3 regions of the Staphylococcus epidermidis genome follow, and region 3 is predicted to be linked to each of the others. Evidence: predicted binding sites of a transcription regulator. Region 3 holds the regulator's gene; each other region holds the start of a gene.
What was found. Region 3 encodes NrdR, which represses ribonucleotide reductase genes. Its sites were predicted from a motif close to AACACNATATATNGTGTT; they were not measured.

Region 1 (10,579 bases), 790 kb from region 3:
TACAATTCCTATCTATTTAAAACGAAATCCGAATTTTAAGTTTCCGCAAGATGAATCAACACCTGTGATTATGATAGGTCCTGGGACAGGTGTTGCACCGTTTAGATCCTATATGCAAGAACGAGAGGAACTAGGTTTTGAAGGAAATACATGGTTATTCTTTGGAGATCAACACTTCACTACAGATTTTCTGTATCAAACGGAATGGCAAGAATGGCTTGAAGATGGAACTTTATCAAAATTAGATGTTGCTTTTTCTAGAGATACTGATAAAAAAGTGTATGTGCAACATAAAATTGCAGAAAATAGTGAACAATTTAATCGATGGATTGAAAATGGCGCTACTATTTATGTATGTGGTGATGAAAGTAAAATGGCAAAGGATGTTCATCAAGCGATTAAAAATGTGTTAATCAAAGAGCAAAACCTATCTGAAACAGATGCAGAAGAATACTTAAAACAAATGAAAAGAGATAAAAGATATCAAAGAGACGTGTATTAATAGAAGGGACGGGGGATACATGGTTAATACAAATAATCATATTTCGGAAGAATTAGATAAAAATCTTGATGAAATGGAATTTTTAAAAGCAAATAGTGACTTTTTGCGTGGAACTATTGAACAAAGTTTAGCTAATCCAATCACTGGATCCATTACACAAGATGATGCAAAACTGCTAAAGTTTCACGGAAGTTATATGCAAGATGACAGGGATTTAAGAGATGAGCGTCGTAAACAAAAACTTGAGCCTGCATATAGTTTTATGATTCGAGTTCGTGTACCTGGGGGGAAAGCGACTCCTGAACAGTGGATTGCTATGGATGATATCTCTAATCAATATGCAAATCATACGATTAAATTAACAACACGCCAAGCATTTCAATTTCATGGAATTCTTAAACGTAATTTGAAACAATCAATGAAAAATATTAATCATGCAGTACTTGATTCTATTGCTGCATGTGGAGATGTTAATCGTAATACGATGTGCAATCCTAATCCTTATCAATCTCAAGTACATAAGGAGATTAATGATTATGCAACGCGTATAAGTAATCACTTACTTCCAAGAACAAATGCATATCATGAAATTTGGCTTGATGGTGAAAAGGTTTTAGATTCGAGTGAGGAAAAGGAACCTATTTATGGGAATACGTATTTACCACGTAAATTCAAAATAGGTATTGCAGTACCACCATCTAATGATATTGACGTCTATTCTCAAGATATTGGTTTAATCGCTATCGTTGAACAAGATGAGTTAATTGGATTTAATGTGACTATCGGTGGCGGTATGGGTATGACTCATGGTAATACTGAAACATATCCTCAACTTGGACGTCTCATAGGTTTTATACCTAAGGAAAAGGTTGTAGATGTATGTGAGAAAATACTTACAATACAACGTGATTATGGTAATCGTGAAAATCGAAAAAATGCACGTTTTAAATATACAGTGGACCGTCTAGGAGAAACTTGGGTGACTGAAGAATTAAACCGACGATTAGGTTGGGAAATTAAAGCGCCACGTGATTTCGAATTTGAACATAATGGTGATCGATTAGGTTGGATTGAAGGTATTAATAATTGGAATTTCACTTTATTTATACAAAATGGGCGTGTGAAAGATACTGAAGACTATTTGTTAAAAACAGCCTTAAGAGAAATCGCAGAAATCCATACTGGAGATTTCAGATTATCACCTAATCAGAACTTAGTTATTGCAAATGTTTCTCCTGAGAAAAAGGAAGAAATACAAGCTATTATTGATAAATATAAATTAACAGATGGCAAAAATTATACAGGACTTAGAAGAAATTCTATGGCTTGTGTTGCTTTCCCAACGTGTGGTTTAGCTATGGCAGAATCTGAAAGATATCTTCCTTCACTAATTACAAAAATTGAAGATTTATTAGATGAGTCTGGTTTAAAAGAGGAAGAAATAACGATTCGTATGACAGGTTGTCCCAATGGATGTGCGAGACCAGCGCTAGCAGAAATAGCCTTTATCGGTAAAGCACCTGGTAAATATAATATGTACTTAGGTGGTAGTTTTAAAGGCGAACGTCTAAATAAAATATATAAAGAGAATATCGACGAAAATGAGATATTAGAAAGTCTACGTCCATTGTTGTTGCGTTATAGTAAAGAGCGTCTTGACGGAGAACACTTTGGGGACTTTGTAATTCGTGACGGTGTGATAGCCAAAGTTCATGATGGTCGCGATTTTCATAGTTAAACGAGAGGGGGAGTGGTTCATATGGGGAAAGTATATTTAGTTGGAGCTGGACCTGGTGATCCAGAATTAATAACGTTAAAAGGTTTAAAAGCCATTAAAGAAGCCGATGTCATCCTTTATGACCGACTTGTAAATAAAGAAATACTTAATTATGCTTCTCCTTCTACTAAGTTCTTCTATTGCGGTAAGGATCCTCACAGGCACTCCTTACCGCAGGAAGAAACAAATAAAATGATGGTAACCTTAGCCAAAAAAGGGCACATAGTTACACGTTTAAAGGGTGGCGATCCATTTGTTTTTGGACGTGGCGGAGAAGAAGCAGAGGAATTAGCATGTCATAATATCCACTTTGAAATTATACCTGGAATTACATCGGGAATTGCAGCACCAGCATATGCTGGAATTCCAGTAACACATCGTGATTATAGTTCTTCTGTAGCATTTGTAACTGCAGTGAATAAACCTGGTATGGATAAAGGCAAATACTGGCAACATTTGGCCAATGGTCCTGAAACTTTATGTATTTATATGGGGGTTAAGAGACTCAGTGAAATTTGTGAGTTGTTAATACAATATGGTCGTTCGTCAGAAACACCAGTAGCTCTCGTGCATATGGGAACGTCAAAACAGCAAATGACAGTGACTGGGACACTCGATACAATTCAAGAACGAGCACATCATATTCAGAATCCAGCAATGATTATTGTAGGCGAAGTGGTTAAGATGAGAGAAAAAATTAATTGGTTTGTAGAACAGGCAACTGTTCAAAATGAAACGTTAACGGAAATGTCATCAACTTAGCGCATACATTTAAAAAAACAGTAAAAATCACGTTTATAATGAGTATTAATTAAAGTGTATAGGAGGAAATCATCATGAATATGCCCTTAATGATTGATTTAAGTAACAAGAAAGTCGTCATTGTAGGTGGAGGTAAAGTGGCAACACGTCGTGCTAAAACTTTATTAGCTTATACAAAACATATTCATGTTGTAAGTCCAACAATTACCGATACATTACAAAAATATCTAGAAACGAAGCAAATCACTTATGAAAAGAAACACTTCGAACCACAAGATGTTGAGAATGCTGATGTGGTCATCGCGGCTACTAATCAATCTGATGTTAACAACGATGTGGGGGCAGCTTTGTCTAAGAACGTATTATTTAATCATGCAGGACAAGCAGACCTAGGTAATGTAACGTTCCCTAATTTCTTAAAAAGAGATAAATTAACAATAAGTGTATCAACTGATGGTGCAAGTCCTAAATTAGGTCAACGAATTATTAAAGATTTAAAAGATACATACAATGAAGACTATTCAATGTATATTCAGTTTTTATATGAAAGTAGACAATATATTAAATCACTTAAAATTGAGCCATCTGATAAACAAGCGTTACTCGAGCAAATTTTGTCAGACAAATATTTAGATGAGAAGAAGCAACAAGATTTCATCCGATGGCTAAAATCACAAGTCAAATGAAGAATGGGGGCATATGATATATGCGCAAAGTATTAATTTTCGCAATTGCGGGATTTTTAGCACAACTTGTTGATGGGTCATTAGGCATGGGATTTGGCGCTTCATCGTCATCAATATTATTAACTTACGGTATAGCACCGGCAGTAGTGTCAGCAACCGTTCATTTTTCTGAAATTGCAACAACAGCTGCATCTGGGACATCACATTGGAGATTTGATAATGTTCATAAACCAACAATGTTGAAGTTAGCTATACCTGGGTCAATAAGCGCCTTTATCGGTGCAGGTGTTTTGACATTTATTCATGGTGATTATATTAAACCATTCATTGCTTTATTCTTGTTAAGTATGGGATTTTATATTTTGTATCAATTTCTATTTAAACGTGCACATGAACATCATCATCATGTGGGAAATTTGAGTAGTTTTAAAGTAATTCCACAAGGTTTTGTGGCAGGATTTTTAGACGCAATCGGTGGTGGTGGTTGGGGACCGGTTAATACGCCGCTCCTGCTTTCAAGTAAAAAAATTCAACCACGATATGCGATTGGAACAGTCTCAGCAAGTGAATTTTTTGTTACGTCATCTGCCGCTTTAAGTTTCATTATCTTTTTAGGAGTCACTCAAATTAATTGGTTTGCTGTAATTGCTTTAAGTCTCGGTGGAATGGTAGCAGCACCTATTTCAGCGTATTTAGTTAAAGTGTTACCCATTAACATTCTTGCAATTTGTGTCGGTGGTTTAATTATTTTTACAAATAGTAATGCATTATTAAGCTATTTTGTAAAAGATAACACTATTTCAAATACAGTTCGATTCATTATTATTCTTGCAATTATTATTTTGCTTGTTTTTCAAGTCGTTCGAAACAAGAAATTGTCTTTTTCTTATAAGAAAAGCCGAGTAAACAAATATAATTAATTGGAAAAGGAGATTTGATTATAATGTCTAACAATGAAACAATAACCAATTATACAATTAAACCTCATGGAGGAGAACTCATCAATCGTGTTGTTGAAGGAAACGAACGTGAACGTTTGATTGAGGAAGCATTAAATTTTAAACCGATTACTTTAAATCCTTGGGGAATATCGGATCTAGAGCTCATAGGTATTGGCGGATTTAGTCCCCTTACAGGATTTATGAACAAGGAAGACTACACTAAGGTTATAGAGGAAACACATTTAAGCAATGGCTTAGTTTGGAGTATTCCTATCACTTTACCTGTAACAGAATCCGAAGCAGATAAACTTGAAATAGGTGATGATATTGCTTTATATGGTGAAGATGGTCAGTTATATGGAACGCTTAAATTAGAAGAAAAGTACACATATGATAAAGAAAAAGAAGCGCGTTTGGTGTACGGAACTACTGAAGAAGCTCATCCTGGAGTTAAAAAGGTTTATGAAAAAGGTAATATATATTTAGGTGGTCCTATTAAACTATTAAATCGTCCAAAACATGACGCGTTTTCAAATTATCATCTGGATCCTTCAGAGACGAGACAATTATTTCATGATTTAGGTTGGAAAACTGTCGTAGGTTTTCAAACGAGAAATCCAGTGCATCGAGCACATGAATATATTCAAAAATCAGCACTAGAAATTGTTGATGGTCTACTTTTAAATCCACTAGTTGGTGAAACAAAGTCAGACGATATTCCAGCGGATGTACGTATGGAAAGTTATGAAGTGATATTAAAAAACTATTATCCTGAAGATAGAGCACGTCTAGTCATTTATCCTGCTGCAATGCGCTATGCCGGACCACGTGAAGCGATACTTCATGCAACTGTCCGTAAAAATTATGGTTGTACACATTTTATTGTGGGAAGAGATCACGCTGGGGTAGGCGATTATTATGGTACTTATGAAGCACAAGAGCTGATTACTCAATTTGAAGATGAGTTAGGTATTCAAATTTTAAAATTTGAACATGCCTTTTATTGCGAAGCTTGTGGTAATATGGCAACTGCTAAAACATGTCCGCATGACGCTTCTCAACATTTACATTTAAGTGGTACTAAAGTAAGAGAAAAACTGCGTAATGGCGAATCATTGCCAACTAAATTTTCAAGACCAGAAGTTGCCGAAGTTCTAATTAAAGGTTTGCGAGAAAAATAAATCAGGAGTGTTAAAATGAGTGAATCAAATCATATTACATGGCATGACTCAGAAGTTACGAAGAAACAAAGACAGCATAAAAATGGACACAAAAGTGCTGTTATATGGTTTACAGGGCTATCTGGGTCAGGGAAATCAACGGTCTCTGTTGCCTTAGAAAAAGAATTATTTAATGAAGGAAAACAAACATACCGTTTAGATGGTGATAATGTGCGTCATGGTCTTAATAAAAATTTAGGGTTTAGTCCTGAAGATCGTTCAGAAAATATTCGACGCATTGGAGAAGTAGCAAAATTAATGGTAGACGCTGGAGCCTTAACAGTTACTGCTTTTATCTCCCCATATAAAGAAGACAGAGAAGGTGTTAGAGCATTACTAGAGGATAATGAGTTTATAGAAGTATATACAAAATGTAGTGTTGAGGAATGTGAAAAGAGAGATCCTAAAGGATTGTATAAAAAAGCACGATCTGGGGAAATACCTGAATTTACAGGTATAAGTGCACCTTATCAAGCACCTGAAAACCCTGAAATTACTATAGATACTGAACACGACACTATTGAACAATCAGTGGTACAAATTATACGTTATCTTAAAGAACACGAATATATTTAAATTGATATTTCATTATATAGAGTAGGAGAGAATTAAAGATTCTTAATCCTACTCTTTTTAATTTTAAAAGTATAATGGAAAGTTTTTAAAGAAAAGCATTTGGTCAGATATACTTACTTTTAATTAAGTAAGAAGATGTTAATTTTTAAATGTCATCAATAGTATACTTATGAGTCATGATTTATGCTTAGTTTGTGACAACTATAATTTAAATTTCTAAAAAGCTAATTATTGATGTGTGATTAAAGTGAAATAAAAAGGGAAAATATTTTTAAAGAGATATTGTGTGATTTATCAAAAAAATAAGAGGATGGTGATATAACATGTCATTTAATATTTGGATGTGGATTTTACTTGTATTATTTATTGTGGGGACAATAGCTGTAATTCTCATTTTAACAGTTGGCTCAGTGTTAGAAGAGCGCTCATATGACCGTCGATCAGAAGATGAAAAGCGCAAAAATTTAGAAAAAAATCTTGAGATGTCAAAGGGACATACAGATGTATCGCAAGAGTCGAGCAATGGGGAAGAACAAGTAACACAAGAGCATTCTCAACATGTCGTTCAAGATCATCAACAAACACATCAAAATATAAATCAATCAACACAAGATAATAGAAATAATTAGATAGGTGAAAGGGAAAAGGTAAATGCTTATTTCGGTTATTTATTCCCAATTTATACGAAGATAATTACTAGAATTACCAAAAATGAAGATATTATAAATTTTAACTGAATTAAAAACTAACTATATGTTATAGAAGCCTGAGAACATTGACGTCTCAGGTTTTTATATTGATTACAAAACTATCTTTATCTCACATAGAGTTCACTAAACGTTAATAATCTTTATGACATTTTAGTTAACGACTTAGTAATCGATTGTAATACTATATATAGTATTTTATTTTATTGATATACACTATATATAGCGAAGGGTGACGAAATGACTACTCTAGAAACATCATTAACTCGATTAATCACAAAAGATCCAACTATATTAAATGAAAATGCAAATAAAGATAGTAATACATTCTCAACAATGCGAGATTTAACAGCTGGAACGGTATCAAAGTCTTATGCACTCGATCATTTACTTCCAAAGCATGTTGCTCATGCACATCAATCGGGAGATATTCATTTTCACGACTTAGATTACCATCCATTTCAACCATTAACCAATTGTTGTCTCATAGATGCAAAAGATATGTTAGAGAATGGCTTTGAGATAGGCAATGCTAATGTTACAACACCTCAATCAATACAAACCGCTTCAGCACAACTTGTACAAATCATTGCAAACGTTTCAAGCAGTCAATATGGAGGTTGTACTGTCGATCGTGTTGACGAATTACTAAGTAAATATGCACAAATGAATGCACAACATCACAGGGAAGTAGCGAATGATTTCGTTCAACCTGACAAAATTGAGAATTATGTGGATACACAAGTAACTAAGGATATTGGTGATGCAATTGAAAGTTTAGAGTATGAGATTAACACACTCTATACTTCCAATGGACAAACGCCATTCGTTACTTTGGGATTTGGTTTAGGAACAGATCAATTAAGTCGAAAAATTCAACAAGCAATTTTACATACCCGTATTAAAGGTCTCGGTAAAGATAGGGTTACTGCAATTTTCCCTAAACTTGTATTTTCGATAAAAAAGGGGGTTAACTTTAGTCCAGAAGATCCTAACTATGATATTAAACAACTTGCATTGGAATGTTCAACAAAGCGCATGTATCCCGATATTTTAAATTACGATAAACTTGTGGAACTGCTTGGTGATTTTAAAGCACCGATGGGATGTCGTTCATTTTTACCAAGTTGGAAGAATGATGAAGGTCAATTGGAAAATAATGGACGATGTAACTTAGGTGTAGTGACGTTGAACGTACCGAGAATTGCAATCGAAGCAGATGGTGACATGCAGCAGTTTTGGGATATCTTTGAAAAACGCATGCAATTATTACATGATGCACTTGTGTATCGAATTCAAAGACTACAAGATGCTATTCCAGATAACGCGCCTATTTTATATAAAAGTGGTGCATTTAAAAATAAACTCACTTCAGAAGATACTGTCGATTCATTATTTACAAAACAACGCGCAACGATTTCAATGGGGTATATCGGTTTATACGAAGCGGCAACATTATTTTATGGACCGAATTGGGAACACAATCCTGAAGCTAAAACATTCACACTAGACATATTAAGAGAAATGAAACGTTATCAAGTAGAGTGGACGAAACAATATGATATTTGGTTCAGTATATACAGTACACCTAGTGAATCACTAACAGATAGATTTTGCCGATTGGACAAAGAAAAATTTGGATTTATTCCAGATGTTACTGATAAAGGATATTACCAAAATTCATTCCACTATGATGTGCGTAAAGATGTAACGCCGTTTGAAAAATTAGATTTTGAAAAAGACTATCCTTACTATGCAAGTGGTGGATTCATTCATTATTGTGAATATCCAAAGTTAAATCATAATCTGAAAGCTTTAGAAGCAGTATGGGATTATGCTTATGATAAGGTAGGTTATTTAGGTACGAATATTCCTATTGATCACTGTTATCGTTGTGGCTATGATGGAGATTTTGAAACTACTGCTAACGGATATAGATGCCCACATTGTGGTAACACTGATCCTAAAACGGTTGACGTTGTAAAAAGAACATGTGGTTATTTAGGAAATCCAGTTCAAAGACCTGTTATTGAAGGTCGACAAAAAGAGATATGTGCAAGAGTGAAACACATGAAGGAACCTCGTTCATGAATATTTTAAACATTAAAGAAGGTCAACACTATATAGCTAAAATAGAAAGTCATAGCTTTGTAGATGGTGAAGGTGTTCGATGCAGTGTATATGTTTCCGGATGTCCTTTTCAATGTAAAGGTTGTTATAACGTTAAAGCCCAAAATTTTAAATACGGAGAACCTTTCGAACTTGAAATGCTTGAAGAGATTTTAGATTATTGTGCGCCTTCTTATATCGAAGGCTTAAGCATACTTGGTGGAGAACCATTTTGTAATTTGTTTATCACACTCCAACTTGTTGAAGCTTTTAGACAACGATTCGGTCATACAAAAACAATTTGGGTATGGACTGGCTTTTTATTTGAATATTTGAAACAGCAAGACGATGCGCGCAAGTCATTACTCGAACATATTGATGTATTAGTTGATGGTATGTTTATTCAACATTTATATCGTCCGAATCTTCCATATAAAGGATCACTTAATCAACGTGTGATTGATGTTCAATCTTCCTTACAAAAAGAACAGGTCATTGAATATCTAACTAAATAGTTTATGATGATAATTGGAATTAATTTTTAAGATATCTCTTGGAAAAATAGCCCAAAATAAATGTTATGGTTCATTTGTTTTGGGCAATCTTTGTTATAAGTTTTCAATGGGATGAACATGAAAGTTATCCACATGTATAACGACAGTTTTAAAGAGTATAGTTAATTTTATTTTTAAAGTAAATTTATATCACTTTTTAGTAGGTAGATGTGATTTGTTGCAATTTATAGACTGAAAAGTGACAAACATTAAACATCTAAAAAGTAAAAGAAATAATCTTATACTTATATATATACTAATTACATATTAAAGTGATAAAATATTGAAGTGAAAATTGTTCGGCATAAGTTAGGAGATTCTTCCATGTTATTGTTTATCATAGAAATCATAATCATGATTCTAGCGATATTATTAGGATTAAGAACTGCTGGTGCACTGGGATGTGGCATCTTTGCTATAGTAGCGCAGCTTATCATGATATTTGGATTCCAGTTACCTCCAGGTTCAGCACCAGTGACGGCAGTGTTAATCATATTATCTATTGGTATAGCAGGTGGTACGTTACAAGCCACTGGTGGTATTGACTATTTAGTATACATTGCATCACGTGTGATTGAACGCTTTCCAAAATCAATTATATTTATAGCGCCAATGATTGTCTTTGTCTTTGTTTTTGGAATTGGTACTGCAAATATAGCTCTTTCACTTGAACCTATCATAGCGAAAACTGCACAAAAAGCACGAATTCAGCCTAAACGCGCATTAACTGCTTCGGTACTTACAG
Region 2 (10,579 bases), 880 kb from region 3:
TTTTTTTAGCTTTATCTTCTTTATCGTAGATTTTCCCTAAATTTTCTGTATTTTTTTTCATATCTTTAATTAAGTTGTCATCACTTGTACCTACATATACAACTTTAGCTTTTGGTGCAGCTTTTTTAAATTCATCTAAATTTTTCTGATTAGCTGTTCTTCCTGAAATAAAAATCACATCTGGTTTAGCTGATGCAACTTTATCAAAGTTCACTTCTTTTAAATTTCCAGTATTAATATACTTATCATCTTTAAATTCATCTAAAAATTTAGGTAAAGATTGGTTATTTTCACCTTTAGGTAAACCTTTTACTTTATCAGCCACACCTAATTCTTTCAACACATCAAGCGCTCCATAATCTAATACAACGGCATTTTTAGGATTCTTTGGTACTTCGACAGTATTAGAGATTTTTTTCTTATCACTGCCATTATTTTCTTTACCACTTGCTTCAAAACTATTTTTGATGGTTACAGTTTCTTTAGAATCACTATTTTTCTTTTTCGAAGTTGAATTATTATTCGAACTATTACTACAAGCCGTTAAAACTAAAACTAGAGACAATAATAAAAATAAGACTGTTTTTTTCATATGTGCAACTCCCTAATCAAATTTATAATTTCTTTTCGTATGGATAACCTCTTTTACTATGCGTCTCAATTTTAATCATTAAACTGAGTCAAAAGTAGTTTCATCATAATATAGACAAATACGTTGTCCCCTTATCTCCTCTATACGTACTTCCATTTCATATAAACTTTTTAAAATGTCAGACTGAATAACATTATCTTTATCATCAGCTTTAACTAGCTCACCTTGTTTAAGCGCAATGATGTCGTCTGAATAACAAGAAGCAAAGTTGATATCATGTAATACGATAATGATTGTTTTATTTAACTGACGACATAAATCTCGTAACGTTTGCATAATCTGTACTGAATGTTTCATATCTAAATTATTTAAAGGCTCGTCTAATAATATATAATCAGTATCTTGTGCTATAGTCATAGCAATATATGCACGTTGTCGCTGACCTCCAGATAGTGTTTTAATATTACGATGTTTAATTTCATTAAGCTGTAATAAGTCAAGAGCATATTCCACTTTGTCATAGTCTTCTTGCTTCATTCGACCTTTTGAATATGGAAAACGACCAAATTTAACTAGTTGCTCGATAGTTATGTTCATATCAGTGTGATTAGATTGTTTTAAAATACTTAATTTTTTAGCTAAATCGTCAGTTTTATATTCTGAAATTTCTTTGTCTTCAATCAAAATTGAACCGTTCTCATAACTAAATAAGCGACTGATAGCAGATAATAATGTACTCTTACCAGCACCGTTAGGACCTATGAGTGAAGTCAATTTTCCCTTTTTAATATCTACGCTAATATCTTTTAAAATAGGTTTATTGTCTATCGTTTTATCTAAATTTCGAATTTGAATCAATTTGCATTTCTCCTTTTGACAAGCAAATATATGAAGTAACTTCCACCAACTAAATCTACTATCAAACTGAATTCAGTTGTTGCTTCGAATAGATTTTCAACTACCCATTGCGCTATAAATAAACTAATCCAGCTGAATAATATTGTTGCCGGTAAAATAAATTTGTGTTCATAGGTCTTCATAAATTCGTGTGCTAAGTTGACAGTTAATAAGCCAAGAAATGTTACAGGACCTATTAATGCAGTAGATATAGAGACGAGTAAAGCAACCAAAATAAGAAACATACGCGTCATATTCTCATAAGAAACACCTAGATTAATTGCTTGTGCTCTACCTAACAAAAGAACATCTAAATATGGTCGAAGTATTATTGTAACAATTATTAATATAACTAATAATATGCCTGAAACAGTTACTAATTTAGAATTTGATGCTTCAAAGCTAGCAAACATAACATTTTGAACTGCTAAAAAAGATTCAGGATTCATTATAAGTTGGAGAAAACTTGTAATACTACGGAAGAAAGTTCCTAATATTACACCAACTAGTAATATGAAATAGACTGAAAAGTGACCTAGTTTAAATATAACTTGAAATAATAGCAATGAAAAAAACACCATTGCGATCAAAGTGATTAAAAAATTAAGGTAGATATTTGTAACAACAGTTGCTTGTTCACCTAAAATAAAAATAGGTAAGACTTTGACAAATAAATACACAGAATCAAGTCCCATAATAGAAGGAGTTAATAATCTATTTGTAGTAATAGATTGGAAAATAACTACGGACGTTCCTATCGATGCTCCTACTAATAATATAAGAATAAATTTTTTGAAACGGCTTTGGAATTGATATTCAAATATATCAAAATCTAAACCTACCAATAAATAAAAAATTGCCATACAAATTGCCATAACGACCAGTATACTTATTTTTTTATTAGCGCTCATTTGCATAATTTTTCCTACCTTTCATTAGCAAGATTAGGAAAATAATTGTGCCAAATACACCTATCGTCAATCCAATATTAATTTCGTAAGGGTAAACAATTATTCTACCAATAATATCAGCAATTAAAACAAAAATTGCACCGAGCATAAGCGTGTGTGGTAAAGCATTTTTCAAATGATCGCCTCTATAGATAGATATGATATTCGGTACGATTAAACCTAAAAATGGTAATGTTCCAACAGTAACAACAACTAATGCTGTTAGCGTTGCTGTTATGAATAATGCTATTTTAATGATTTTTTCATAACTTACACCTAAATTATGACTAAAGTCTTTTCCCATACCTGCAATAGTAAAATGATTTGCAAATACAAATGCCAAAATAAGTAATGGTATTGTGAGATACAACACCTCAAAACGACCACTCGTTATAACTGCAAAGTTACCAGTTAACCAGTTTCCAATGCTTTGTAAAGCATTGGTTCTCAACGCTACAAATGTAGTAAAACTGGATAAAATACCACCAATCATAATGCCTAAAAGTGGAACAAAGATTACATCTTTTACACGGATAAGATTAATTAATTGGACAAATAAAAACGTTCCAACAATACTTAGAACAACAGCAAATAATAATTTGATTAAAATGGGACCATTAGGAAAGAACAACAATGACATTAAAATACCTAATTTTGCCCACTCCATAGTACCAGCAGTCGTTGGGCTTACAAATTTATTTTGCATCATCTGTTGCATAATTAATCCTGATAAAGCTAGTGAACTACCCGAAAGTAGAATACTAACTGTTCTGGGAATTCGACTCGAAAACAAAATGTTTATTTGTTCATCACTTAAATGGAAAATATCTATTAGAGAGAGCTGACTCACCCCTATAAATAAAGAGACAATAGTTAAAGTCACTAATAAAATAAATAAGGTATAACCTTTAAAAATAAATTTCATTAGTTAATCTCCTTGCTAAATATTAAAGATGTATAAGGTCAATATACGAAAGTAATGATAATGATAATGATTATCATTAACATCAATATTATAGACTCTATTTTCTTTTTTCAATAGTTTTTTCATATTTTTTGGGAATTTTATAAATGTTTTATCCAGCAGTAATAATACATCAAAATATTTTATAATACCAACTTTCATAAAAAAAGAGATTCCTACTAATTTTAATAGAAATCTCTTTAAAAGTACTATATTAATTATCAAAAACAAAGTCTTCATCACGTAGAGGCTCAACATTTAAAGCCAATGTATAGCCATCACCTTTAACAGAGAAGAAATCGTGGTTCTTTGTAGATGTATCTAGTGCATTTTCAATAATAGGGTTAAACTCTCTCTCTTCGAAATATGGTTCAAAACCTAAATTCGATAATGCTTTATTTCCATTATATCGAACATAATTTAATACATCTTCAGCAAGACCAATATCATCATATAATAAATGTGTATATGAAACTTCATTATCATAAAGTTCATTTAATAATTTGTACATTTCTTGATCAGCTTTTTGTTTCTCACTTTCAGATAACTCATTACGTAGACTTTGTGCATCTAAACCTGTGAACACTCCATGTATAGATTCATCTAAAAGTATCTTACGTATAATTTCACCTGACGTAGTCATTTTTCCTTGTCCTGCGAGATATAATGGATAATAGAAGCCAGAATAGAATAGAAATGTTTCTAAGAATACACTAGAAACACGAGCAATATATTGATCGTAAATCGATGCTTCTTTACCCCAAAGTTTGTGGTAATTTTCTACAATTTTATCTGATTTATATTTTAAATGTGGCTCTTCAATAACCCAAGTATCCAATAAATAGTTGGTTTCACTAGATGGTAATAATGTAGTGAAGATATGAGAATAACTTTTCGCATGGATTTGTTCCATCATAGCCATAAATGAATAAACAGCTTTCTTTCTTAAATCAGTAGTATGAAGCATGATTAATGGCATACCATCATCAGCTTGATGTGTATCTAAACCTGTTAAACCTGCAAGCGCTTTTTTAAAAGTATTTTTCTCAGAATCTGTTAATGTTTTCCAACTTGCTATATCTTTTGATACTTTAAATTCTGTTTCCACCCACATTTGTGAGATATTTTGACGCCAGAACATATTAGTCATATCTTCTTGGGTGTTCCAATTTACCGCCTTCATTAAAATCCTCCTGTCATATTTATGTATAAAATAAAGAGTTTTGAACCAATGTAAATCTATAATTTAAAGAAATACATCAATTCATCACTCTACTCTAAAATCTTTACAACTTAATCAATTAAATCGCACAACTTGTACATTCTTCCACACTTAATAATTTATTACGTGTATAGTATAAAGATTTAAGGCCTTTATGGTGTGCATATACATATAATCTTGAAAGTTCACGTGTTGAAATTTCTGAATTAACATAAAGTATCGTTGAAATACCTTGGTCTACGTGAGTTTGAATTGTAGCTACTAAGTCAATAAGTTTCATTTGGTCAGTATTAAATGCTGATTTGTAGTACCACATTGTTTCTGGTGATAAAAATGGCATTGGATAAAATGTTTCCGCATTTCCATACGTACGACGTTCAATTTGGTCAACAATAGGCATAACAGAACTTGTCGCATTTTGAACATAAGAAATACTTTGAGTCGGAGCAATAGCTAATCTATAAGCGTGATAAAGTCCATATTGTTCTACTTTATTTTGCAATTCTTTCCAATCATTTGAAGTAGGTATATCGATACCATCAAAAAGTTGGCGAACCTTTTCAAATTTTGGTTCAAATTCTTGAGATGTATAGAATTCAAAATATTTACCATTTGCATAGTCTGATTGCTCAAAGTCTTGATACTTTTCTCCACGCTCTTTTGCAATTTCCATTGAACGTTCGATGGAATAATAGTTCATAATCATAAAGAATATATTAGCAAAGTCTTTTGCTTCTTCAGATTCATAGCCAATTTTATTTTTAGCTAGATAACCATGTAAGTTCATTACTCCTAGTCCAACAGAATGTAGTTCACTATTCGCTTTTTTTACACCTGGTGCATTTTGAATATTTGCTTCATCACTTACAACTGTAAGAGCATCCATACCTGTGAACACAGAATCTCTGAATTTACCTGATTCCATAACATTCACTATATTCAATGAGCCTAAGTTACATGAAATATCTCTTTTAATTTCATCTTCAATTCCATAGTCGTTAATTACTGATGTCTCTTGTAATTGGAAAATTTCAGTACATAAATTACTCATTTTAATTTGCCCAATATTTGAATTCGCATGTACTTTGTTTGCATTATCTTTAAACATAAGATATGGATAACCAGACTGTAATTGTGTTTGTGCAATCATATTTAACATTTCACGTGCGTCTTTTTTCTTTTTATCGATATTAGGGTTTGCAACCATATCGTCGTAATACTTTTCTAAATCAATATCATCTAAAGTCACACCGTATTCTTGTTTAACTGTATGAGGTGCAAACATATAGAAATCTTTACCCTCTTTAGCCAAATCAAAGAATTTAGAAGGTACAATAAGACCAGTCGAAATAGTAGATAAACGTAAATCTTCATCTGCATTCACTTTCTTAGTATCTAAAAACTCTTCAACATCGTAATGGAAAATATTTAAGTACACTGCCCCAGCGCCAGGACGTTGTCCTAATTGATCTGCATAACTAAATCCACCTTCAAGTGCCTTAGCAACAGGTAAAACACCTTTAGCTACACCTTTAATTCCTTTAATTGCTTCTCCACGTGCACGAAGTTTCGATAAATTAATGGCCACACCACCACCAATTTTACTAAGTTGTTTTGCAGTTGAATCAATGAAATTGATAGAATTTAAGCTATCGTCTACTTCTAATAAGAAACATGAAACAAGTTCTCCACGTCTTGCTCTACCTGCATTCAAGAATGTTGGTGTCGCCGGTTGATAACGTTGTTCCACCATTGCAGAAATAAATTGTTTTGCTTGTTTAACATTACCATTCGCTAAATAAAGTGCAACGATTGCGACGTGCTGATTATAATCCTCAAGAAACTTAGTTTTATCATTCGTTTTTAAAGCGTAATCCTTATAAAACTTACTTGCCGACATATAACTAGCAAATTGGAAGTGAATTGATTTTGCGTATTCAGTAATTTCAATTAATTCTGCTTCGCTATATTTTTCGAAAACATTAAAATAAAAATTATTATCAACAAGATAATGAAGTCTTTCGATTTCATCATCAAAAGAAATCATTTTATCATGGATTTCTTCAAGATACACTTTCAATGCTTCTTGATCTTTCTCTAAATCAAAGAAACCATTGTCTTTTCTCTTGGTCACTTCATTATTTAATTCAATATGATTGTATTTCTTTTCTTCCATGGTTTTCATTGAAATTGCCCACCTTATCCTTAAATTCAATAATGTCTTTATTTGTCCCTTGTACTTCAAACTTCATCATTAATGGAACTTTATATTCCTCAGAAATTGTATGGCCAGCTTTAGCGAAATTTTGTCCCCAATTTCGATTTCCACTCGCAGCAACAGCTTGTAACTGAGTATGATTTACATTTAAAAAAGATTGAACCGGCTGCGGCACCTCTCCAAATCCAATAGTGCCAGTAACTAAAATGTAGGGTTCATTAACTGATTCGTTACAATTATCTTGAGTAATTTCAAATGTATCTTTAATACCAGCACGACTAATAAATCGTCTAACATTACCAGAAAATGAATAATATACTACTTTCATTGAATCACCTTCTTTCGTCAACCATTGATTCAGCCAAAAGTAGATTAGAAATGATTAAATATCTTTAATATAATTTAAATCATCTACTTATAAAAACAGTTGAAAATAGTTACTTTTACGTAAAATTTTTTCAATCTGTAAATAGCCTTTAAAATATATAAATAACCACAATATATAGTGGTTAAAACTTAAATTTGCACTACATGATAAATTATCTTTTTAGTAGGGTTTTACTATAATTGCAATATTTTCGAGATAAAAGTAGTGTCAAATTGCATTAAAATGATTAAATTCTACAACGTTAAATTCTCAGCTAAACACTATATATAGTGTTTGCATTTCTAATTTGATACTATATTCTGTGTTTCATTATACATAACTCATATCACTAATGAAAGTTAAAAATTGATGGCAGAAACAACCTATCATTTGGAAAGTGCATCACTACGAGATTAGTGTCATTATTTTAAAATAAAAAAATTTTTTTGAGTGTCTTTACTTGCTTTTCTATTGAAATTAGACATATAGGGTTAAAAGAATAGTTACGTAAATTTCTACAATAACAGATATAAATTACATTTTTAAAAACATGATTCTAGCTTTTTATTAAATTGCGCATAAGAAATAACAATCTTTAAAAGCGAACATTTGTTCGTTTTTTATTATAGCTCGTTTCCATTGAATTATCAAGAACTTATGCATAGTTAGATTTTATATGCTAATATAATGTCGTTAATCATATAATATTGAGGCGATGATATTGAATTCAAAAGTTAAAGGTATTATTGCTATATTGATTTCAGCTGTGGGTTTTAGTTTTATGTCAGTCTTTTTTAGATTGGCCGGTGATTTACCAGTCTTTCAAAAATCTCTAGCTAGAAATTTTGTAGCCATGTTTATACCATTATTTTTTATTTATAAATATAGGCAACCTATGTTTGGAAAATTAAGTAGTCAACCCCTACTCATCTCACGTTCAACACTTGGGTTAATTGGTGTCTTACTTAATATCTACGCAATTGATCACATGGTATTAAGTGATGCTGATACATTAATGAAATTAAATCCTTTTTGGACAATTGTTCTTAGTTTAATTTTTTTACATGAAAAGGTACGAAAATATCAAATCACGGCGATGATTATTGCTATAATAGGGATGCTATTAATTGTTAAACCAGAATTTTCATCATCAGTTATTCCTTCAATAGCAGGATTACTATCCGGTATTTTTGCAGCTTCTGCCTACACATGTGTTAGAGCACTCAGCACTCGTGAAAAACCTTATACGATAGTGTTTTATTTTTCATTATTCTCAGTTGTAGTTCTTATACCTTTTTCAATATTTACTTATACACCTATGACAACAATTCAAATTCTTTTCTTACTCGGCGCTGGATTATCAGCAGCTGTAGGACAAATTGGTATAACATTGGCTTATAGTTTTGCTCCAGCAAAAGATATCTCCATCTTCACATATGCGTCTATAATATTTACTGCATTATTTGGATTTATTCTGTTTGGAGAATCACCTGATATGTTTGCAACAGTAGGATATATTGTCATTATCGGAGCAAGTTACTATATGTTTGATAAAGCAAGACGTGAAACAACTATAAATCAAAATAATTAAAGGAGCTAGAAAATTGACACAAGGACGTCAAAAAGATGAATTAAAAGATATTACTTTATTAGGCAATCAAAATAACACTTATGAATTTGATTATAGACCGGAAGTTTTAGAAACTTTTGATAATAAGCATCAAGGTCGTGATTATTTTGTTAAGTTTAATTGTCCTGAATTCACATCACTATGCCCTATTACGGGTCAACCAGATTTTGCGACAATTTATATCTCGTATATCCCTAATATCAAGATGGTGGAATCTAAATCATTAAAGTTATATTTATTTAGTTTTAGAAACCACGGAGATTTTCACGAAGATTGTATGAATATTATTATGAATGATTTAATTAATTTAATGGACCCACATTATATTGAAGTTTGGGGTAAATTTACTCCGAGAGGTGGCATTTCCATAGATCCTTACACGAATTATGGTCGTCCTGATACAAAATATGAAAAAATGGCTGAACATCGATTAATGAATCATGACATGTATCCAGAAAAAATAGATAATCGTTAATATATATTTTATAAAAATCTCTACTGTTATATTTGATGGTAGAGATTTTTTGTTGCACTTTGCTGCATTAAAGCGTACTTTATATATAGCGCGTCATTGAATAAATATAGTAATAAAATTATTGAAATTATATCATCGGATTAAATGTTACAGATTATATCAATTGACAGAATTTTCTTTTTTCAAATTTTTTGAAAATTATTGAAATTTTCTTATCACAATAGTAAAATCACCTTAAAACAATTTAATAAGGTTATTTGGGCAAGAAAGGTTGGGATGATTTATGACTTCAAATAAGTCCCATGAAAAAGCAGTTCAAGAAATACCACAACATGGATTCTTCGGACATCCAAAAGGATTAGGCGTTCTCTTTTTCGTAGAATTTTGGGAGAGATTCAGCTATTACGGAATGAGAGCAATGCTTATTTTTTATATGTATTTTGCACTCCAGGAAAACGGACTTGGAATGGACAAAACAACAGCCATGTCTATCATGTCTGTATATGGATCATTAATTTATATGTCTTCAATTCCAGGTGGCTGGATAGCTGATAGAATTACAGGTACCCGAGGTGCCACATTAATCGGAGCTATATTAATTATTATAGGTCACATATGTTTAAGCCTTCCTTTTGCAATGGTAGGTTTATTCACTTCTATGTTCTTTATTATTGTAGGATCAGGTTTAATGAAACCAAACATTTCAAATATTGTTGGTAGACTCTATCCTGAAAACGACGTACGCATGGATGCTGGATTTGTTATCTTCTATATGTCAGTGAACATGGGTGCACTCGTTTCACCAATTATTTTACAATACTATATTGATATTAGAAATTTCCATGGTGGCTTCTTGATTGCAGCAATAGGGATGGCTCTTGGATTAGTTTGGTACTTACTATTTAACCGAAAAACTTTAGGTAGTATCGGTATGAAACCGACGAACCCATTATCTTCTTCTGAAAAGAAAAAGTACGGAACAATCATCGGAATCGTTGTTATAGCAATAGTATTAATCCTTATGATTGCTTACTTTACGCATACGCTATCATTTAATTTAATCAGTAATACTGTTTTAATTTTAGGTATTGCTTTACCAATCATTTACTTTACAACAATGATTAGAAGTAAAGAAGTTACTGATACTGAAAGATCAAGAGTAAAAGCATTTATTCCGTTATTCATTTTAGGCATGTTATTTTGGTCAATTCAAGAACAAGGATCTAATGTATTAAATATCTATGGTATTGAAAACTCTGATATG
Region 3 (10,579 bases):
CAAGTTATTACTAATTTGCTATCAAATGCTATAAATTATTCTTCAGAAGATAATAAGGTAATAGTAAGAGTATATAGAAATGACAATAAAGTTTATTTAGAGATTCAAGATTATGGTATTGGTATAAGTGAAACAGATCAAAAGCGTATATTTGAACGTTTCTATCGTGTAGATAAAGCGAGAAGTAGAGATTCAGGTGGTACAGGACTTGGTCTGTCTATAACAAAACATATTGTTGAAGCACATAATGGTAGAATAGACGTGAAAAGTGCACCTGGCAAAGGTTCGATATTCAAAGTTCTATTTAATGATAATTAAATTTGAGGGCACTACATTGTCGGTACAGACAATGTGGTGTCCTTTGTTGTAGTGATTATTTAGAAATATAATGTTAAGACTTATGCTATTAATTAAAATCAAAATACATCTTGTCATTGACAGACATAAGATGAGTGGAAATTTTTTAAGAAACATTTAACTTAATATTTCTTTAGCATTTATAAGTTAAATATTAGTAATAGCTAATGCGTAGTGAATACTAAACTCGCTTACTCGTTATGTATTTGTATATATGCTAAAATATATGTAAATCTGTTCTGGAGGTTACGTATTTTGAATAAATTAGTATTAATAGATGGTAATAGTCTAAGCTTTAGAGCGTTTTATGCTCTCCCTTTACTTTCAAACCATGCAGGTATTCATACAAATGCAGTTTACGGCTTTGCTATGCTCTTAGAAAAAATAATTAAAGAAGAAAAACCGAATCATTTTTTAGTTGCATTTGATGCAGGTAAAACGACTTTCAGACATTCTAAGTACAGTGAATATAAAGGTGGTCGTCAAAAGACTCCACCTGAATTAAGTGAGCAATTTCCATATATTCGTCAACTTTTAGATGCGTATCATATTAAAAGATATGAACTTGATAATTATGAAGCTGATGACATTATAGGAACATTAAGTAGACAAGCTGATGAAGAAGATTTTGAAACCATTATCATTACAGGTGATAGAGACTTAACTCAATTAGCCACTGATAATGTTACAATATATTATACAAAAAAAGGTGTTACCGACGTTGATCATTATACACCTAAATTTATAGCAGAGAAATATAATGGTTTAGTGCCGAAACAAATTATCGATATGAAAGGTCTAATGGGGGATACCTCTGACAATATTCCTGGCGTTGCTGGTGTCGGCGAAAAGACGGCTATTAAATTACTTAATCAATTTGAGTCAGTAGAAGGGGTCTATGAACATATTGAGGAGGTCACTGCAAAAAAATTAAAAGAAAAACTCATCAATAGTAAAGATGATGCCTTAATGAGTAAAGATTTAGCAACAATCAATGTTCACAGTCCGATTGAAGTATCATTAGAAGATACAAAATTAACTCTACAAGACGACACTACAGAAAAAATTGAACTATTTAAAAAGCTAGAATTTAAACAACTATTAGCAGATATAGACACATCCTCTACGAATGAAGAAGTCATAGATAAAACTTTTGAAATTGAGCAAGACTTTCAAAATGTAGATTTGAATGATTTAAACGAAGCGGTAATACATTTTGAACTCGAAGGCACTAATTATCTTAAAGACACTATTCTCAAGTTTGGTTTTTATACAAATCATCAACATGTAGTGATAAATGCTGAGGATGTAAAGGATTATAAACATTTAGTTCAATGGCTTGAAGATAAAAATACAACTAAAATTGTCTATGATGCAAAAAAAACTTATGTATCTGCTCATCGATTAGGGATTAATATAGAAAATATTGAATTTGATGTTATGTTAGCAAGCTATATTATTGACCCATCACGTTCTATTGATGACGTTAAATCTGTGGTAAGTTTATATGGACAAAATTATGTAAAAGATAATATTACAATATTTGGGAAAGGTAAGAAACATCATATACCTGAAGAACCAATTCTAAACGAACACATTGCCTCTGTGACAGAAGCTATAGCAGCTGTAACTCCAACCATGAAATCACAGTTAGAAGATTATAATCAAATTGAACTGTTGAAAGATTTAGAATTACCATTAGCAAGAATTTTAAGTGAAATGGAAGAAATTGGTATATATACCGATATCAATGATTTGAAAGAAATGGAATTCGAAATTCAAAAAAAATTGGATGTATTAATATCCAATATTCATGAGTCGGCTGGTGAAGCGTTTAATATCAATTCTCCTAAGCAATTAGGTGTTGTTTTATTTGAAACATTACAATTGCCTGTCATTAAGAAGACCAAAACGGGCTATTCAACAGCTGTAGACGTATTAGAAAAACTACAAGGTGAGCATCCTATTATAGATGATATTTTAGAATATAGACAACTTGCTAAGTTGCAATCTACGTATGTAGAGGGATTACAAAAAGTAATAAGCAAAGATCATAGAATTCACACACGTTTTAATCAAACGCTTGCTCAAACTGGTAGATTATCAAGTATAGATCCTAATTTACAAAATATACCTATACGATTAGAAGAAGGAAGAAAGATTAGAAAGGCCTTTAAACCAACTTCTAAAGATAGTGTGATTTTATCTGCTGATTATTCACAAATTGAGTTACGTGTACTTGCTCATATTACGCAAGATGAAAGTTTAAAACATGCATTTATAAACGGACATGATATTCACACTGCAACAGCAATGAAAGTATTTAATGTTGAATCTGACCAGGTTGATAGTTTAATGAGACGTCAAGCAAAAGCTGTTAACTTTGGTATTGTATATGGTATCAGCGATTATGGATTGAGTCAGAGCTTGGGTATTACTAGAAAACAAGCAAAAGCATTTATTGATGATTATTTAGCTAGTTTTCCAGGTGTAAAACAATATATGTCAGACATTGTTAAAGATGCAAAAGCACAAGGTTATGTGGAAACACTACTTCATCGTCGTCGATACATTCCTGATATAACAAGTAGAAACTTTAATTTAAGAAGTTTTGCAGAAAGAACAGCAATGAATACACCCATACAAGGTAGTGCAGCTGACATAATAAAATTAGCAATGGTTAAATTCAGTGAAAAGATTAAAGAAACTAAATATCATGCTAAGTTATTATTACAAGTTCATGATGAACTCATATTTGAAATACCAAAATCAGAAGTAGAAGATTTTAGTAAATTTGTAGAAGAAATTATGGAACAAGCATTAGTGCTCGATGTACCTTTAAAAGTAGATTCGAATTATGGTGCAACATGGTACGATGCTAAATAAAGAAAGGATAATATCATGCCTGAACTACCTGAAGTTGAACATGTTAAAAGAGGTATTGAGCCATTTATAAAAAGTGCAAAAATAGAGAAAGTAACTTTTGCTAAAAATGTAATTAACGGTAAGAATAATAACCGTGAGACGATTATAAAAGGTATGGAATTAGATACTTTTAAAAAACTTACTGAAGGTTATGTTATAAAAAAAGTTGAAAGAAGAAGTAAGTACATTATTTTTTATATAGCGGATCATGACGATGATAGAATCTTAGTTAGTCATTTAGGTATGGCAGGCGGATTCTTTGTTGTTAATAACCTTGATGAGATAAGTACACCGAATTATCGAAAGCATTGGCAAGTCATTTTCGATTTGGATAATAAACAAAAATTAGTCTATTCTGATATCAGACGGTTTGGAGAAATTAGAAATATAGTCAATTTTGATAGTTATCCATCTTTATTAGAAATCGCTCCAGAACCATTTGAAGAGGTGGCATTTGAACACTATTTAGAATGTTTGACAATGAAAAAATATAAGAATAAACCAATAAAACAAACGATTCTTGATCATCGTGTTATAGCAGGAGCTGGAAATATCTATGCCTGTGAAGCTTTATTCAGAGCTGGTATTACTCCGGATAAAATTACTAATTCACTCACTAAACAAGAAAGAAAATCCCTCTTTTATTATGTTCGAGAAGTTTTAGAAGAGGGTATAAAATATGGAGGTACTAGTATTTCAGATTATAGGCATGCAGATGGTAAAACTGGACAAATGCAATTACATTTAAATGTATATAAACAAAAAAAGTGCAAGGTTTGTGGTCATTCGATTGAAACAAAAGTGATAGCTGGTAGAAATAGTCATTTTTGCCCAAACTGTCAGAGATAAAGGAAGAGTGAAATAATGTCTAAAGTGATTGGGATAACTGGTGGTATTGCCACTGGAAAATCAACAGTTTCAGAATTATTAACAGCATATGGGTTTAAAATCGTAGATGCTGATATTGCTTCACGCGAAGCAGTTAAAAAAGGCTCTAAGGGTCTTGAACAAGTTAAAGAGATTTTTGGGGAAGAAGCAATTGACGAAAATGGTGAGATGAATCGTCAATATGTAGGAGAGATAGTTTTTAATCATCCTGACTTACGCGAGGCTCTTAATGAAATAGTTCATCCTATTGTAAGAGAGATAATGGAACAAGAGAAAAACAATTATCTAGAACATGGATATCATGTAATTATGGATATCCCATTGTTGTACGAAAATGAACTACAAGATACTGTAGATGAAGTTTGGGTGGTTTATACATCTGAAAGTATTCAAATCGATCGTTTAATGGAGAGGAATAATTTATCATTAGAAGATGCTAAAGCACGTGTTTATAGTCAAATATCTATAGATAAAAAAAGTAGGATGGCAAATCATGTGATAGATAATCTAGGTGATAAATTAGAACTTAAACAGAATTTACAAAAATTACTTGAAGAAGAAGGGTATATTCAATCGGAGAGTGAATAGTAAATATAATGAAAATTGTATAGAATGCTTTTATTTTGTTATCACAAAGTGTATGTATTATAAATAATTACATATTAAACGCTAATTAGAGGCAAAAAAGCTGGGACATAATTCCTAGCAAAATAGCCAGTAAATGAGTTTTTTATAAATTCATTTACTGGCTTCTTTATTTATAATACTTCGTATTGTTGGTTCGCTTTCTTAGTTGACAGATTCAGCTTGTAGTCTTCAGCTTATTCTGCGTCTTCAAGAGTCTCGTCATAACACTTTGCCTTTACATTGAAATACTTTTAAAAATAAGGCTTTTTCGTATAATTTAACAAATACCACTAAATTAAATTAACGAGGTACCTTATGCATAAAGATTATAATATGACTCAACTTACTTTACCAAAGGAAACTTCAGTACATATTCCCACACATGATATGTCACAATATGTGAATGATATTGTAAAAAATTCCAGGTACTGAATTCAGACAGCATTGTTGCGCAACATTATAGCATCCCAATATGATGTTGAAAGTAGTGTTATATGCTTACACACAATCAGTATTTTCTGGTAGAAAAAATTTCTTAATGATACTATTCGAATGATGTGGTTTTCACAAATTCTAAACCCTTCTTATAAAATGATTAATCGATATAGAGTAAATCCAAAAGTAGATGTTTTATTAGAATCCTTATTTATTCAATTCCATAGTCAATGTTTGAATCAAAATCTTATAAATGATAAAGCTTAATTTATATTTATAGATAAATTTATCAGTAAACGCTTTCATTTAAAAATTAATATGTTATACTATTTCCATAAAGTATAACATATAAAACAAGGGGTGCTTTGAATGGCAACGAATATTGCAATTAACGGTATGGGTAGAATAGGTAGAATGGTGTTACGAATAGCACTAAATAATAAAAATTTAAATGTTAAAGCGATTAACGCTAGTTATCCACCTGAAACAATTGCACATTTACTTAATTATGATACGACGCATGGAGTTTATGATAAAAAAGTTGAACCGATTGAAAGTGGTATTAAAGTGAATGGACATGAAATTAAATTACTTTCTGATCGCAATCCAGAAAATTTACCATGGAATGAGATGGATATTGATGTTGTTATAGAAGCGACAGGTAAATTTAATCACGGAGATAAAGCAGTTGCTCATATTAATGCAGGTGCTAAAAAGGTATTACTCACTGGACCGTCTAAAGGTGGAGACGTTCAAATGATTGTTAAAGGAGTCAATGATAATCAACTTGATATTGATACATACGATATTTTTAGTAATGCATCTTGTACTACTAATTGTATCGGACCAGTTGCAAAAGTCCTCAATGATAAATTTGGAATCATAAATGGTCTGATGACAACTGTTCATGCAATAACAAATGATCAAAAAAATATTGATAATCCACACAAAGATTTAAGAAGAGCACGTTCTTGTAATGAAAGTATTATTCCAACGTCAACAGGTGCTGCTAAAGCACTTAAAGAAGTATTGCCTGAAGTTGAAGGTAAACTTCATGGAATGGCTTTAAGAGTACCAACAAAAAATGTCTCTCTCGTTGATTTAGTTGTTGATTTAGAACAGAATGTTACAGTTACACAAGTTAATGATGCATTTAAAAATGCCGATTTATCAGGTGTTCTTGATGTTGAAGAAGCTCCTTTAGTTTCTGTAGACTTTAACACAAATCCTCATTCAGCAATTATTGATTCTCAATCTACGATGGTTATGGGACAAAATAAGGTGAAAGTTATCGCTTGGTATGATAATGAATGGGGTTATTCGAATAGAGTTGTTGAAGTAGCTGACAAAATTGGACAATTAATTGATGATAAAGCAATGGTAAAAGCCATTTAATTAAATATTTATACTTACACTAAACCTGAGATAGCCATATTATCTCAGGTTTATTTATATACAAATAGCCCTAAACAAAGTTGAAGCACCATTGATGTTATTATAGATAACCAATTAGCTTTAGACATATTTCTAGATACTTTCTTTATAAAAAAATGATCCATAGTCATTATTTATTAATCAAGTTGAGATGATTTTGAAATGAGGTGATTTTAACGAATCATCTTTCAAATTATAATTTAATAATGGTACTTTTGGTCGTATTTATAAAATTGTGTAGTACATTTAAATGGTTGAAATTCATTTAATATGGTTAATCACGTTAAAATGTATTATTTTTAATAAATAACATAGCATTCTAAAACCTTTATTTATAAGACAATTTTTCCTTTTTTACACATAGTGGTATTAACAATGTATCATTACATTCTTTCGTTTATAGTTGCAATTGACCTTTCTTTTTTACACAGTACTTTTATAGTATAATGTACGGTGATTAAACTTGGGAGGGTGACATATATGAAATGCCCAAAATGTAATTCTACACATTCCAGAGTGGTTGATTCAAGACATGCAGATGAGGCCAATGCGATTAGACGTAGAAGAGAATGTGAAAATTGCGGAACGCGTTTTACAACATTTGAACATATTGAAGTTAGTCCATTAATAGTAGTGAAGAAAGATGGGACTAGAGAACAATTTTTAAGAGAAAAAATATTAAATGGTTTAGTAAGATCTTGCGAGAAACGACCAGTACGTTATCAACAACTTGAAGACATAACTAATAAAGTGGAGTGGCAACTTAGAGATGAGGGACAAACTGAAATTTCTTCTAGAGAAATTGGAGAGCATGTTATGAATTTGTTAATGCATGTTGACCAAGTTTCCTATGTAAGATTTGCATCTGTATATAAAGAATTCAAAGATGTTGATCAACTCTTAGAGTCAATGCAAGGTATCTTGAGTGATAATAAACGGAGTGATAAATAGATGGGGTTACAAACCTATGAATATGGTCTAAAACCACAAGATGGATTTGAGGTGATTACACATTTCGAATTCACCTCACAACATTTAGATATTTTAAATCGACTATTCACCCCTTTAATCGGAGTTGAATCAATTGGACTCTATCATTTTATGAGTCAATTCATAGATGAAAGTCAACAACTCGGGTTAACGCATTATATATTCATGAATGAACTAAAAATTAACTTATTAGATTTCAGGGAGCAAATGGACAATTTAGAGGCTATTGGATTGATTAAAACATTTGTAAGGCATGAAGAAAAGTACTCTCACTTTGTTTATGAGTTAATTCAGCCTCCAACAGCCTATCAATTTTTTAATGATCCTATGTTATCAGTATTTTTATTTAGTGAGGTTGATAAAAAACGTTATCAAGCACTTAAATCTTATTTCGAAAAAGATGAGAAAGATTTAAGCAAATATCAACAGACAACTAGAAAATTTACAGAAGTATTCAACGTACCTAAAAAGGTCAATGTTTCTGATCAAATTAATTTAAAGCAAATCAAACACTATGATGGTATAGATTTATCTAATGAAACTTTTGATTTTGAAATGTTGAGACAGATGTTGAACCATCATTTTATTAGTAATGAAATTATCGATAAAGAAGCTAAGAATTTGATTATACAACTTGCGACACTTTATGGAATTACTGAAGATGGTATGAAAAATGTTATATTAAGTTCCATTACCAGTGCACAACAATTATCTTTTGAAGAAATGCGTAAGAAAGCTAGAACTTATTACCTGATTGAACATGATAATCAATTACCAAAATTAGAGCATCAAACAAATAAAATTAACGATGAAAAAAAAGATCGACAAGCGGAAGATACAACAAATGATTGGTTACAACTGCTAGATGAAACAAGTCCGATTGATATGTTAGCAAGTTGGTCTGATTCGGAACCTACACAGTCGCAAAAAAGTATGATAGAAGAATTGATTAACCGTGAAAAAATGAATTTTGGTGTAATCAATATACTTTTACAGTTTGTTATGTTAAAAGAAGATATGAAGTTGCCAAAATCTTATATTTTTGAAATTGCTTCCAACTGGAAGAAAATTGGTATTTCAAATGCCAAACAAGCATATGAATATGCATTACAAGTTAATCAACCTAAAAATTACGAAACACATTCTAATGATAAACGACAGAACAATCGTGGAAGACAAAATCAATTTTTATCCAAAGAAAAGACACCTAAATGGCTTCAAAATAGGGACGATCAAGAAGAAAATAAAGAAATAAATGATGACACTCTCGAAGAAGATCGACAAGCATTTCTTGAAAAGTTAAATCAAAAGTGGAAGGAGGAAGATAACTAATGAAAAGTTTCAGAAATATCATGGGCGATTCTCAAAATCTAGATAAACGTATACAAAAAATAAAACAAAATGTAATCAATGATACTGACGTTAAACATTTTCTTGAGAAAAATCGTAGTAATATAACTAATGAGATGATAGACGAAGATTTAAATGTTCTTCAAGAGTATAAAGATCAACAAAAAGTTTATGATGGACATCGCTATGATGATTGTCCGAATTTTGTAAAAGGACATGTTCCTGAACTATATATTGAAAATGAAAGAATCAAAATTAGATATCTACCTTGCCCGTGTAAAATTAAACATGATGAGGAACGATTTGATTCACAACTTATTACATCTCACCATATGCAAAGAGATACACTTCATGCAAAGCTCAAAGATATTTATATGAATAATCGAGAGAGACTTGATGTAGCAATGGCAGCTGATCAAATCTGTACAGCAATTACTAACGATGAAAAAGTAAAGGGGTTATATTTATATGGTCCTTTTGGTACAGGAAAATCATTCATATTGGGTGCTATTGCAAATCAACTTAAATCGCAAAAGATTTCATCAACAATTGTATATTTACCAGAATTTATTCGCACTTTAAAAGGTGGCTTTAAAGACGGTAGTTTTGAGAAAAAATTACAACGTGTGCGAGAAGCTAATATTTTGATGTTAGATGATATTGGCGCAGAAGAAGTCACACCGTGGGTAAGAGATGAAGTGATTGGTCCTTTATTACATTATAGAATGGTACATGAACTTCCTACATTTTTTAGTTCTAACTTTAATTATAGTGAGCTTGAGCATCATCTTTCAATAACTAGAGATGGCACTGAAAAGACTAAAGCAGCACGAATTATTGAAAGAATTAAGACTTTATCGACACCTTATTATTTGACTGGTAAAAATTTTAGAAACAATTGAATTTTATAGTATGTGGTGTATAATAGAGATAAATCTTAATCGTTGAAACTATTGAAGATACGATAATTTAATCTCTGTTACACAGAAAGTCATTAATTGATGAGAATATGGCTAACACATTAAATTATTACTACTTCGTTAATATTGATATTTGTAATGAATATCCGGCTCAAGACCGTTATCTTATGTAAAGTATAGTATATGACTGGTCACGTATGCTTTTCATATACTTAACTAGGGTGGTACCACGACAAACTCGTCCCTTGCTAGGGACGAGTTTTTTTATGCTCAGTAAAGTTAATTTATTCAATAAGCCAACGATCAGATGTTTTATTAAATAGGAGGAAAAAATATGAATCAAATTAATATTCAATTTCCAGATGGTAATACAAAAGAATTTGATAAAGGGACTACTACAGAAGACATCGCTCAATCAATTAGTCCAGGATTAAGAAAAAAAGCAGTTGCGGGAAAATTCAATGGTCAACTTGTAGATTTAACACGCCCTTTAGAACAAGATGGAGCTATTGAAATTATTACTCCTGGGAGTGAAGAAGCGTTAGAAGTACTTCGTCATTCAACAGCTCATTTAATGGCACAAGCATTAAAACGTTTATACGGAGACGTTAAATTTGGAGTTGGACCTGTAATAGAAGGCGGATTCTATTATG

Region 1: nrdD (anaerobic ribonucleoside-triphosphate reductase) is a predicted target of NrdR. The motif match lies at 7,352-7,369, and genes of this name have one in related genera.
Region 2: nrdI (class Ib ribonucleoside-diphosphate reductase assembly flavoprotein NrdI) is a predicted target of NrdR. The motif match lies at 7,336-7,353, and genes of this name have one in related genera.

What each region holds. Positions count from the first base shown of each region.
Region 1 covers NZ_AP019721.1:343,243-353,821, forward strand. Annotated here, with positions in the region: gene FNL83_RS01605 (assimilatory sulfite reductase (NADPH) flavoprotein subunit) at 1-502, shown strand, start outside; gene cysI (assimilatory sulfite reductase (NADPH) hemoprotein subunit) at 522-2,240, shown strand; gene cobA (uroporphyrinogen-III C-methyltransferase) at 2,262-3,041, shown strand; gene FNL83_RS01620 (NAD(P)-binding protein) at 3,116-3,727, shown strand; gene FNL83_RS01625 (sulfite exporter TauE/SafE family protein) at 3,748-4,647, shown strand; gene sat (sulfate adenylyltransferase) at 4,671-5,849, shown strand; gene cysC (adenylyl-sulfate kinase) at 5,865-6,464, shown strand; gene FNL83_RS01640 (hypothetical protein) at 6,788-7,093, shown strand; gene nrdD (anaerobic ribonucleoside-triphosphate reductase) at 7,412-9,262, shown strand; gene nrdG (anaerobic ribonucleoside-triphosphate reductase activating protein) at 9,259-9,795, shown strand; gene FNL83_RS01655 (anaerobic C4-dicarboxylate transporter) at 10,159-10,579, shown strand, end outside.
Region 2 covers NZ_AP019721.1:2,015,186-2,025,764, forward strand. Annotated here, with positions in the region: gene FNL83_RS09870 (ferrated catecholamine ABC transporter substrate-binding lipoprotein SstD) at 1-592, opposite strand, end outside; gene FNL83_RS09875 (iron ABC transporter ATP-binding protein) at 671-1,450, opposite strand; gene FNL83_RS09880 (iron chelate uptake ABC transporter family permease subunit) at 1,447-2,406, opposite strand; gene FNL83_RS09885 (ABC transporter permease) at 2,390-3,364, opposite strand; gene FNL83_RS09890 (hypothetical protein) at 3,380-3,643, opposite strand; gene nrdF (class 1b ribonucleoside-diphosphate reductase subunit beta) at 3,618-4,586, opposite strand; gene nrdE (class 1b ribonucleoside-diphosphate reductase subunit alpha) at 4,705-6,810, opposite strand; gene nrdI (class Ib ribonucleoside-diphosphate reductase assembly flavoprotein NrdI) at 6,773-7,171, opposite strand; gene FNL83_RS09910 (DMT family transporter) at 7,926-8,801, shown strand; gene queF (preQ(1) synthase) at 8,815-9,315, shown strand; gene FNL83_RS09920 (peptide MFS transporter) at 9,599-10,579, shown strand, end outside.
Region 3 covers NZ_AP019721.1:1,135,491-1,146,069, forward strand. Annotated here, with positions in the region: gene pnpS (two-component system histidine kinase PnpS) at 1-318, shown strand, start outside; gene polA (DNA polymerase I) at 613-3,243, shown strand; gene mutM (bifunctional DNA-formamidopyrimidine glycosylase/DNA-(apurinic or apyrimidinic site) lyase) at 3,259-4,131, shown strand; gene coaE (dephospho-CoA kinase) at 4,147-4,758, shown strand; partial or broken gene FNL83_RS05670 (transposase) at 5,113-5,496, shown strand; gene gap (type I glyceraldehyde-3-phosphate dehydrogenase) at 5,602-6,627, shown strand; gene nrdR (transcriptional regulator NrdR) at 7,147-7,617, shown strand; gene FNL83_RS05690 (replicative helicase loading/DNA remodeling protein DnaB) at 7,618-8,988, shown strand; gene dnaI (primosomal protein DnaI) at 8,988-9,908, shown strand; gene thrS (threonine--tRNA ligase) at 10,261-10,579, shown strand, end outside.